DNA from 2 places in the Sphingobium xenophagum genome. Region 2 is predicted to be linked to the other one. Evidence: riboswitches for the same ligand, from Rfam matches in the RefSeq annotation. Region 2 holds a riboswitch; the other holds the start of a gene.
What was found. A riboswitch is a leader RNA that binds a small molecule or an ion and turns the genes downstream of it on or off. The one in region 2 is predicted to bind fluoride.

Region 1 (4,023 bases), on a different replicon from region 2:
CTGCCGATGAGCGAGGGAACAAGAGCCTGCGCCCCGCGCTCGGCATCTTCGCGTGAAATGCCAAGTTGCTGGGTCAAGGCGTCGAGGCTTCCTTCGGGAAGCAGATCGGCAAGGTTCATGTCACGTCTCCATTTCGCATGCGGGGCGGGGCAGCGTTGCACCAAGGGGTGGGCATCATCGGTCAGGGCGTCAACAGGCTTTCAGCCGCGCCGATACTTGCGCAGCGATGAGGCGGACAGTTCGGCGCGGCCCGCGGCGCCAAGAGCAAGCGCCGGCCCTTGGGATCAAGGGCTACCGTGACGATTTCGACGCGCCCTCGGCCCTCGAGGCTGCCAGCCAATAGAGGACCGCGGCGATAAGCCAGAGGCCGGCGAACAGGGCGCTGAATGTTCCGCCGCGCGCATCAATCTGTGCGCCCATCGCCGCGATGCCTGCCTGGGCAGCGGCAGCCGCGCTATGGGAGATCGCCATGCCCAGCGGTCTGAAGCGCGCCATCGCCGAGCCGATGAAGGCGATGATGGGCACGCCCGCGAAGAGGAGGTTGAAGGGACTGTCTTCCGAGCCGATCATGCCGACCGCGAGATTTGCCCAGATCATCAGGGTCCCGGAAAGACCGATGAGCGTCATGAGAAGCATATGAGGTTTTGCTGAAAAGTGCCGCCGCGCGGATATCATTTCGGCCAGTTCGTCCTCGATCCCGAGGATCGGCCCTTGCTGCGTGACGGCGTTCCGGTCGAGCTCAACGCTCGCTATCTCGACGCACTGGCGCTTCTCGTGCGCAATGCCGGGTCGCTCGTCGGCAAGGACCGTTTTCTGGGGGAAGTCTGGAAAGATGTGCCTGTCACCGACGAGGCGCTGACCCAATGCATCCGGCTCCTTCGCCAGCGTCTGGGTGACGATGCGAGCCGTCCGCATTTCATCGAGACGGTACCCAAGCATGGCTACCGCTTCATTGCCGAGGTCAACTGGCGCGAAGGCTCTGCCCCGGCCGAAGACTCGGCCCCCACACGCTTCACCCGTCGGCCGCGCCCTCGGCGCTCCGCCGCGTAGCGATGATGGCGGGAGCCGGAACGCTGGGTGCTGGGGGCGCCGGATTGATCGGCGGGCTCGCCTATGGGTTTGTCGCCGCGACGCCGCCACTGCCAGGCGGAGGCGGCGCCGCGTCCTCCGTCTTCGTGTTGCTCTGGCTCACCTTGGCGGTGGCTTTCGTGGGCGGCGCGAGCGTCAGCCTGGGGATCGCCATAGCCGAGGCCGCAGGCAAACGCCCATGGCTTACTCTTGGCGGCGCAGTCGGCGGAATGATCGTCGGCGGCGTCGTGAAGTTGCTTGGGATCGACGCGTTCAATCTCCTGTTCGGCCAGTCACCGACAGGGATTACGGGCGGGCTCGAGGGGCTTTTCCTGGGGGCTGGGGTAGGCCTTGGTGCTACTTTGTCCGGCATGGGCCGCTCTGATCGTTCCCTTCGCTCTGTGGCAGCGCGCGCGGCGCTTTGCGGCGGTGCGGCGGGCAGCGTTGTCGTTCTTCTTGGCGGACATCTCATGGCCGGGAGTTTCGAGCAACTCGTCCAGACATTCCCGCAATCGCGGATCGGCCTTGCGCAGATCGGCGGCCTGTTCGGCGAGCAAGGTCTTGGTCCGGTGGCCGAGGCGGCCTCTGCGTTCGTTGAGGGCGCGCTGTTCGCGGCGGGCGTGGTCGTTGCCATGAAGCTCGCGCGCCGTGATTTGGACAGGCCTGAAGGCCGCTCGGCGGCGTCGTCCGGCCTGGTCACGAGCGGCAGAGGCAGCGCGCCTCGGTTGGGTTAGGGCCCGCCAGCCCGGGTATGGGCAGCGAAGAGGTAGATAGGCCTGATCGGCTTGATTTTCCTTTCGGTTATCAGAACAGGTTTCCTGCGATAAGAGCGGTCGACATGAACAATGATCTTCCCGAACCGCGCCTGGATTTTGACGGCCTCAATGCGTTTCTCGACGCCGCCTTTCCGCTCGAAGCGCGCGCCAATTTAGGTTCGCTCGTGGAGATCGCTCCGGGGCGTGTCCGGATGCTGCTCGAGCCGACTGCGGCGATGGCGCGGCCTGGAGGGATCGTATCAGGCCCTTCGTTGATGGCGCTGGCCGACATTGCGGCGTATGCTGCGATTGCCGCCCATTATGGTCCTGAACCTATGGCAGTAACACATAACCTTTCGATCTCTTTCTTGCGGGCCTGCCAGTTCGAGGCGATCCATGCCGATGCCCGGCTGCTCAAACTCGGGCGCAGGCTATCAACGATCGACGTGCGGATCTGGCAGGGGCGCGAGGATCGCCTGGTGGCGCAAGCAACGGTTGGATACGCGCAGCCATAGTCGCAGTGTCCCCGCCACTTGGCGGCTGCTCCTTATCCCCGGGCCGACCGGAGGCTCGGCCAGGCGCCGCCGGCCGCGTCGTTTCGGCAATTATTGATCACATATATCGCCCGCTAAATGTTGCGGAAGGCAATGGATTCCTGCCTGGCACATCGCCGAACCGCCCTCGCAAGGGACGATGATTCCTACCGGCACCATCTGGCGAAGGAGGAATCATGCGTTTGTTCTTCATCGTGTTCGTGGGTTCAGGGATAGGTGGCGCGCTACGCCATCTCGTAGGTCTTGTATCGCTTCGACTGCTCGGACCGAGCTTTCCCTCTGGAACCCTGGCCATAAATGTCTTCGGCTCAGCGCTGATGGGGTTGGTCATCGTAGTGCTTTCGATGCGTTCGGGGACCAACCATGAGCTGCGGGTCTTCCTGACCACCGGCCTCATCGGCGGCTTCACCACCTGGTCGACGTTCAGCCTTGACGCGTACAGTCTCTGGGAACGCGGCTAACAGGCGGCAGCGATAGGCTACGTCCTTAGCAGTCTCGTCCTGTCGTTCGCGGTTCTGGCCGTTGTCCTGGTGGCGGCTCGCCGCTTCGGTTGATGCAGATTAGAGGTTAGACTGAGTGTCAGCGCTCATTTGCCGGCGGCCCTGACGGCGGGACGGAGCCAGAAGAAAATCGTGCAGCCAGCCCCGACCGAAATCTTGTTTTTGTCCCGACCGCAACAAAATTGGATGAGCGCGGCTATGCCGCGCTGGGCCAATGATACAGGAGCGAGGGCACCACGTTGAGCAGTCCTTATGAGGTCTTGGGGGTATCGCCGACAGCCTCGGCGGATGAAATTCAGAAGGCCTACCGAAAGCTCGCCAAGACCCTCCATCCCGATCTCAATCCTGGCGACCGGACGGCTGAAGACAAGTTCAAAGCCGTCGCGGGAGCCTATGATCTCCTTCGCGATCCCGAAAAGCGGCGTCGCTTCGACGCCGGCGAGATCGACGAGACCGGCGCCGAGCGACCGCCGCAGGGCTATTACCGGGACTATGCCAGCAATGATTACGGCCGATATGCCAACAGCGGCGGCTTTGCGGATTTCGACGAGGACCTGTTCGCCGACTTGTTCCGGCAACGTGGGAGAGCGCAGCCCAATCGGCGCGGCGAGGATCTCCAGTTCCGCCTGGGTCTGACCTTGGCGCAGGCGATCACGGGCGGCGAACAGCGACTGACCCTGCCGGGCGGTGGTACGCTCGACGTCAAGATTCCCGCCGGGATCGTCGATGGCCAGACATTGCGCCTCAAGGGCAAGGGCGGGATGGGCTTTGGCAGCGGCGGCCCCGGTGACGCCTATATCATGCTCGAGGTTCTGCCCGATCCGCGATTTGCGCGAGAAGGCGATGATCTCGTTCTCGAGGTTCCGATCTCGCTGAGCGAAGCGGTACTTGGCGGCAAGATCCAGGTCGCGACACCGACGGGTCAGGTGTCGATGACAGTGCCGGCCGGTTCGAACAGCGGCAGCACATTGCGCCTGAAGGGGCAGGGGGCCCCGCGCGCAGGCGGCGGCCGCGGCGACGAACTGGTCAGGCTGAAGATCGTACTGCCCAAGCCGACCGATCCGGAGCTCGAAGCCTTTGTGAAAAACTGGGAGGCGGGCAGGGCACATAATCCGCGGGAGGCAAGCCGATGATCGACCTGGACGA
Region 2 (4,023 bases):
GCGCCGGATTGATCGGCGGGCTCGCCTATGGGTTTGTCGCCGCGACGCCGCCACTGCCAGGCGGAGGCGGCGCCGCGTCCTCCGTCTTCGTGTTGCTCTGGCTCACCTTGGCGGTGGCTTTCGTGGGCGGCGCGAGCGTCAGCCTGGGGATCGCCATAGCCGAGGCCGCAGGCAAACGCCCATGGCTTACTCTTGGCGGCGCAGTCGGCGGAATGATCGTCGGCGGCGTCGTGAAGTTGCTTGGGATCGACGCGTTCAATCTCCTGTTCGGCCAGTCACCGACAGGGATTACGGGCGGGCTCGAGGGGCTTTTCCTGGGGGCTGGGGTAGGCCTTGGTGCTACTTTGTCCGGCATGGGCCGCTCTGATCGTTCCCTTCGCTCTGTGGCAGCGCGCGCGGCGCTTTGCGGCGGTGCGGCGGGCAGCGTTGTCGTTCTTCTTGGCGGACATCTCATGGCCGGGAGTTTCGAGCAACTCGTCCAGACATTCCCGCAATCGCGGATCGGCCTTGCGCAGATCGGCGGCCTGTTCGGCGAGCAAGGTCTTGGTCCGGTGGCCGAGGCGGCCTCTGCGTTCGTTGAGGGCGCGCTGTTCGCGGCGGGCGTGGTCGTTGCCATGAAGCTCGCGCGCCGTGATTTGGACAGGCCTGAAGGCCGCTCGGCGGCGTCGTCCGGCCTGGTCACGAGCGGCAGAGGCAGCGCGCCTCGGTTGGGTTAGGGCCCGCCAGCCCGGGTATGGGCAGCGAAGAGGTAGATAGGCCTGATCGGCTTGATTTTCCTTTCGGTTATCAGAACAGGTTTCCTGCGATAAGAGCGGTCGACATGAACAATGATCTTCCCGAACCGCGCCTGGATTTTGACGGCCTCAATGCGTTTCTCGACGCCGCCTTTCCGCTCGAAGCGCGCGCCAATTTAGGTTCGCTCGTGGAGATCGCTCCGGGGCGTGTCCGGATGCTGCTCGAGCCGACTGCGGCGATGGCGCGGCCTGGAGGGATCGTATCAGGCCCTTCGTTGATGGCGCTGGCCGACATTGCGGCGTATGCTGCGATTGCCGCCCATTATGGTCCTGAACCTATGGCAGTAACACATAACCTTTCGATCTCTTTCTTGCGGGCCTGCCAGTTCGAGGCGATCCATGCCGATGCCCGGCTGCTCAAACTCGGGCGCAGGCTATCAACGATCGACGTGCGGATCTGGCAGGGGCGCGAGGATCGCCTGGTGGCGCAAGCAACGGTTGGATACGCGCAGCCATAGTCGCAGTGTCCCCGCCACTTGGCGGCTGCTCCTTATCCCCGGGCCGACCGGAGGCTCGGCCAGGCGCCGCCGGCCGCGTCGTTTCGGCAATTATTGATCACATATATCGCCCGCTAAATGTTGCGGAAGGCAATGGATTCCTGCCTGGCACATCGCCGAACCGCCCTCGCAAGGGACGATGATTCCTACCGGCACCATCTGGCGAAGGAGGAATCATGCGTTTGTTCTTCATCGTGTTCGTGGGTTCAGGGATAGGTGGCGCGCTACGCCATCTCGTAGGTCTTGTATCGCTTCGACTGCTCGGACCGAGCTTTCCCTCTGGAACCCTGGCCATAAATGTCTTCGGCTCAGCGCTGATGGGGTTGGTCATCGTAGTGCTTTCGATGCGTTCGGGGACCAACCATGAGCTGCGGGTCTTCCTGACCACCGGCCTCATCGGCGGCTTCACCACCTGGTCGACGTTCAGCCTTGACGCGTACAGTCTCTGGGAACGCGGCTAACAGGCGGCAGCGATAGGCTACGTCCTTAGCAGTCTCGTCCTGTCGTTCGCGGTTCTGGCCGTTGTCCTGGTGGCGGCTCGCCGCTTCGGTTGATGCAGATTAGAGGTTAGACTGAGTGTCAGCGCTCATTTGCCGGCGGCCCTGACGGCGGGACGGAGCCAGAAGAAAATCGTGCAGCCAGCCCCGACCGAAATCTTGTTTTTGTCCCGACCGCAACAAAATTGGATGAGCGCGGCTATGCCGCGCTGGGCCAATGATACAGGAGCGAGGGCACCACGTTGAGCAGTCCTTATGAGGTCTTGGGGGTATCGCCGACAGCCTCGGCGGATGAAATTCAGAAGGCCTACCGAAAGCTCGCCAAGACCCTCCATCCCGATCTCAATCCTGGCGACCGGACGGCTGAAGACAAGTTCAAAGCCGTCGCGGGAGCCTATGATCTCCTTCGCGATCCCGAAAAGCGGCGTCGCTTCGACGCCGGCGAGATCGACGAGACCGGCGCCGAGCGACCGCCGCAGGGCTATTACCGGGACTATGCCAGCAATGATTACGGCCGATATGCCAACAGCGGCGGCTTTGCGGATTTCGACGAGGACCTGTTCGCCGACTTGTTCCGGCAACGTGGGAGAGCGCAGCCCAATCGGCGCGGCGAGGATCTCCAGTTCCGCCTGGGTCTGACCTTGGCGCAGGCGATCACGGGCGGCGAACAGCGACTGACCCTGCCGGGCGGTGGTACGCTCGACGTCAAGATTCCCGCCGGGATCGTCGATGGCCAGACATTGCGCCTCAAGGGCAAGGGCGGGATGGGCTTTGGCAGCGGCGGCCCCGGTGACGCCTATATCATGCTCGAGGTTCTGCCCGATCCGCGATTTGCGCGAGAAGGCGATGATCTCGTTCTCGAGGTTCCGATCTCGCTGAGCGAAGCGGTACTTGGCGGCAAGATCCAGGTCGCGACACCGACGGGTCAGGTGTCGATGACAGTGCCGGCCGGTTCGAACAGCGGCAGCACATTGCGCCTGAAGGGGCAGGGGGCCCCGCGCGCAGGCGGCGGCCGCGGCGACGAACTGGTCAGGCTGAAGATCGTACTGCCCAAGCCGACCGATCCGGAGCTCGAAGCCTTTGTGAAAAACTGGGAGGCGGGCAGGGCACATAATCCGCGGGAGGCAAGCCGATGATCGACCTGGACGACTTCGTGCAGCGCACGGGTATCGCACGGCAGGTTCTGACGACCTGGATCGAGCGCGAATGGCTGGTCGCCGAGCACCCCGGCACGTTGCAGCTCTCGGAGATGGATGCCGCCAGAGCACGGCTCATTCATCAGTTGGAAGGCGATTTCGGGATCAACGACGAGGGTATCGAGATCGTTCTCCACCTGCTCGACCAGGTCCATGGCCTGCGCCGCGCGCTCGAGACCATGCAGCGAGCAGAACCTGCCGGGCGGGGCAGGGTGACCCGGCGTGGGAGCCGCCTCCGCCAGCGCTACTATCGTTTGGGCAAGCGCCGGCTTTAGTTGGCCAGTCGCCGCCCGCCAATAGGCGCGACCAAGATGGGGATTATCGCCAAAGGCACGCCGGTGACGCGCCTGGCTCGCGCGCAGTGGGAAAGTCGGCGGAAAGAGCGGGGAAGACTGTGGAACGCCTGTTAAAAGGACAGGACCGCACCGCGATACAATTCGGCGTGTCGTGGAGCATCAGCGACAAATCGCGTGGTCACAAAAGGGATCGGTCTTGGCCATCCGGTGGGCGCAACCGGAGCCATGTTGACAGTGAAGGCGCTCTACGAGTTGAGCCGCACCGGCGGCCGCTACGCCCTCGTGACCATGTGCATCGGCGGCGGGCAAGGGATCGCGATGATCATCGAGCGGCTTGGCCCAAGGCTTTCGTGATCCGCCCGCTCGGTGGCCATTCTATTTGGCAGCGGCAGGTTAGGCTTTGATGCAAAGGCCGGCGCGCTTCCCCTCCTAGGCGGAACCGCCCGGAGGGATGGCGTCTTGCGCGCTGGCGTCAGCCTCCGCGGCGCCGGCCTTTGCACCTTCTTCGGCGGCTTCGGCCACCGACTTTTCGAACATCTTCTTGAGCACCCAGCCCACCGCGAAAGTGACGGTTGCGGTGACCACTGCCCGTGCCGCGGTTTCCTCGAGCGACCGGATGAATTTCCGACGCCGGCTCGGGGCCGTGGCGCGTTCGATGATACTGTCAGCTGCTTTCATGTCCTGCCTCGCGTGATCCTTCGGTCGTGGAACGCGCTAGGCCCGGCTGCGCTCCCGGCGCCTAT

Region 1: linked by a shared signal. The riboswitch ahead of crcB (fluoride efflux transporter CrcB) and the one ahead of crcB (fluoride efflux transporter CrcB) in region 2 are both predicted to bind fluoride.

What each region holds. Positions count from the first base shown of each region.
Region 1 is NZ_CP022749.1:126,279-130,301, forward strand. It holds gene CJD35_RS21385 (DUF937 domain-containing protein) at 1-119, opposite strand, end outside; gene CJD35_RS21390 (hypothetical protein) at 292-675, opposite strand; gene CJD35_RS23275 (winged helix-turn-helix domain-containing protein) at 655-1,050, shown strand; gene CJD35_RS23280 (hypothetical protein) at 1,095-1,802, shown strand; gene CJD35_RS21400 (PaaI family thioesterase) at 1,820-2,338, shown strand; fluoride riboswitch at 2,458-2,533, shown strand; partial or broken gene crcB (fluoride efflux transporter CrcB) at 2,554-2,931, shown strand; gene CJD35_RS21410 (DnaJ C-terminal domain-containing protein) at 3,117-4,010, shown strand; gene CJD35_RS21415 (chaperone modulator CbpM) at 4,007-4,023, shown strand, end outside.
Region 2 is NZ_CP022747.1:44,186-48,208, forward strand. It holds gene CJD35_RS23170 (hypothetical protein) at 9-716, shown strand; gene CJD35_RS18280 (PaaI family thioesterase) at 734-1,252, shown strand; fluoride riboswitch at 1,372-1,447, shown strand; partial or broken gene crcB (fluoride efflux transporter CrcB) at 1,468-1,845, shown strand; gene CJD35_RS18290 (DnaJ C-terminal domain-containing protein) at 2,031-2,924, shown strand; gene CJD35_RS18295 (chaperone modulator CbpM) at 2,921-3,259, shown strand; partial or broken gene CJD35_RS18300 (acetyl-CoA C-acyltransferase) at 3,467-3,634, shown strand; gene CJD35_RS18305 (hypothetical protein) at 3,710-3,958, opposite strand.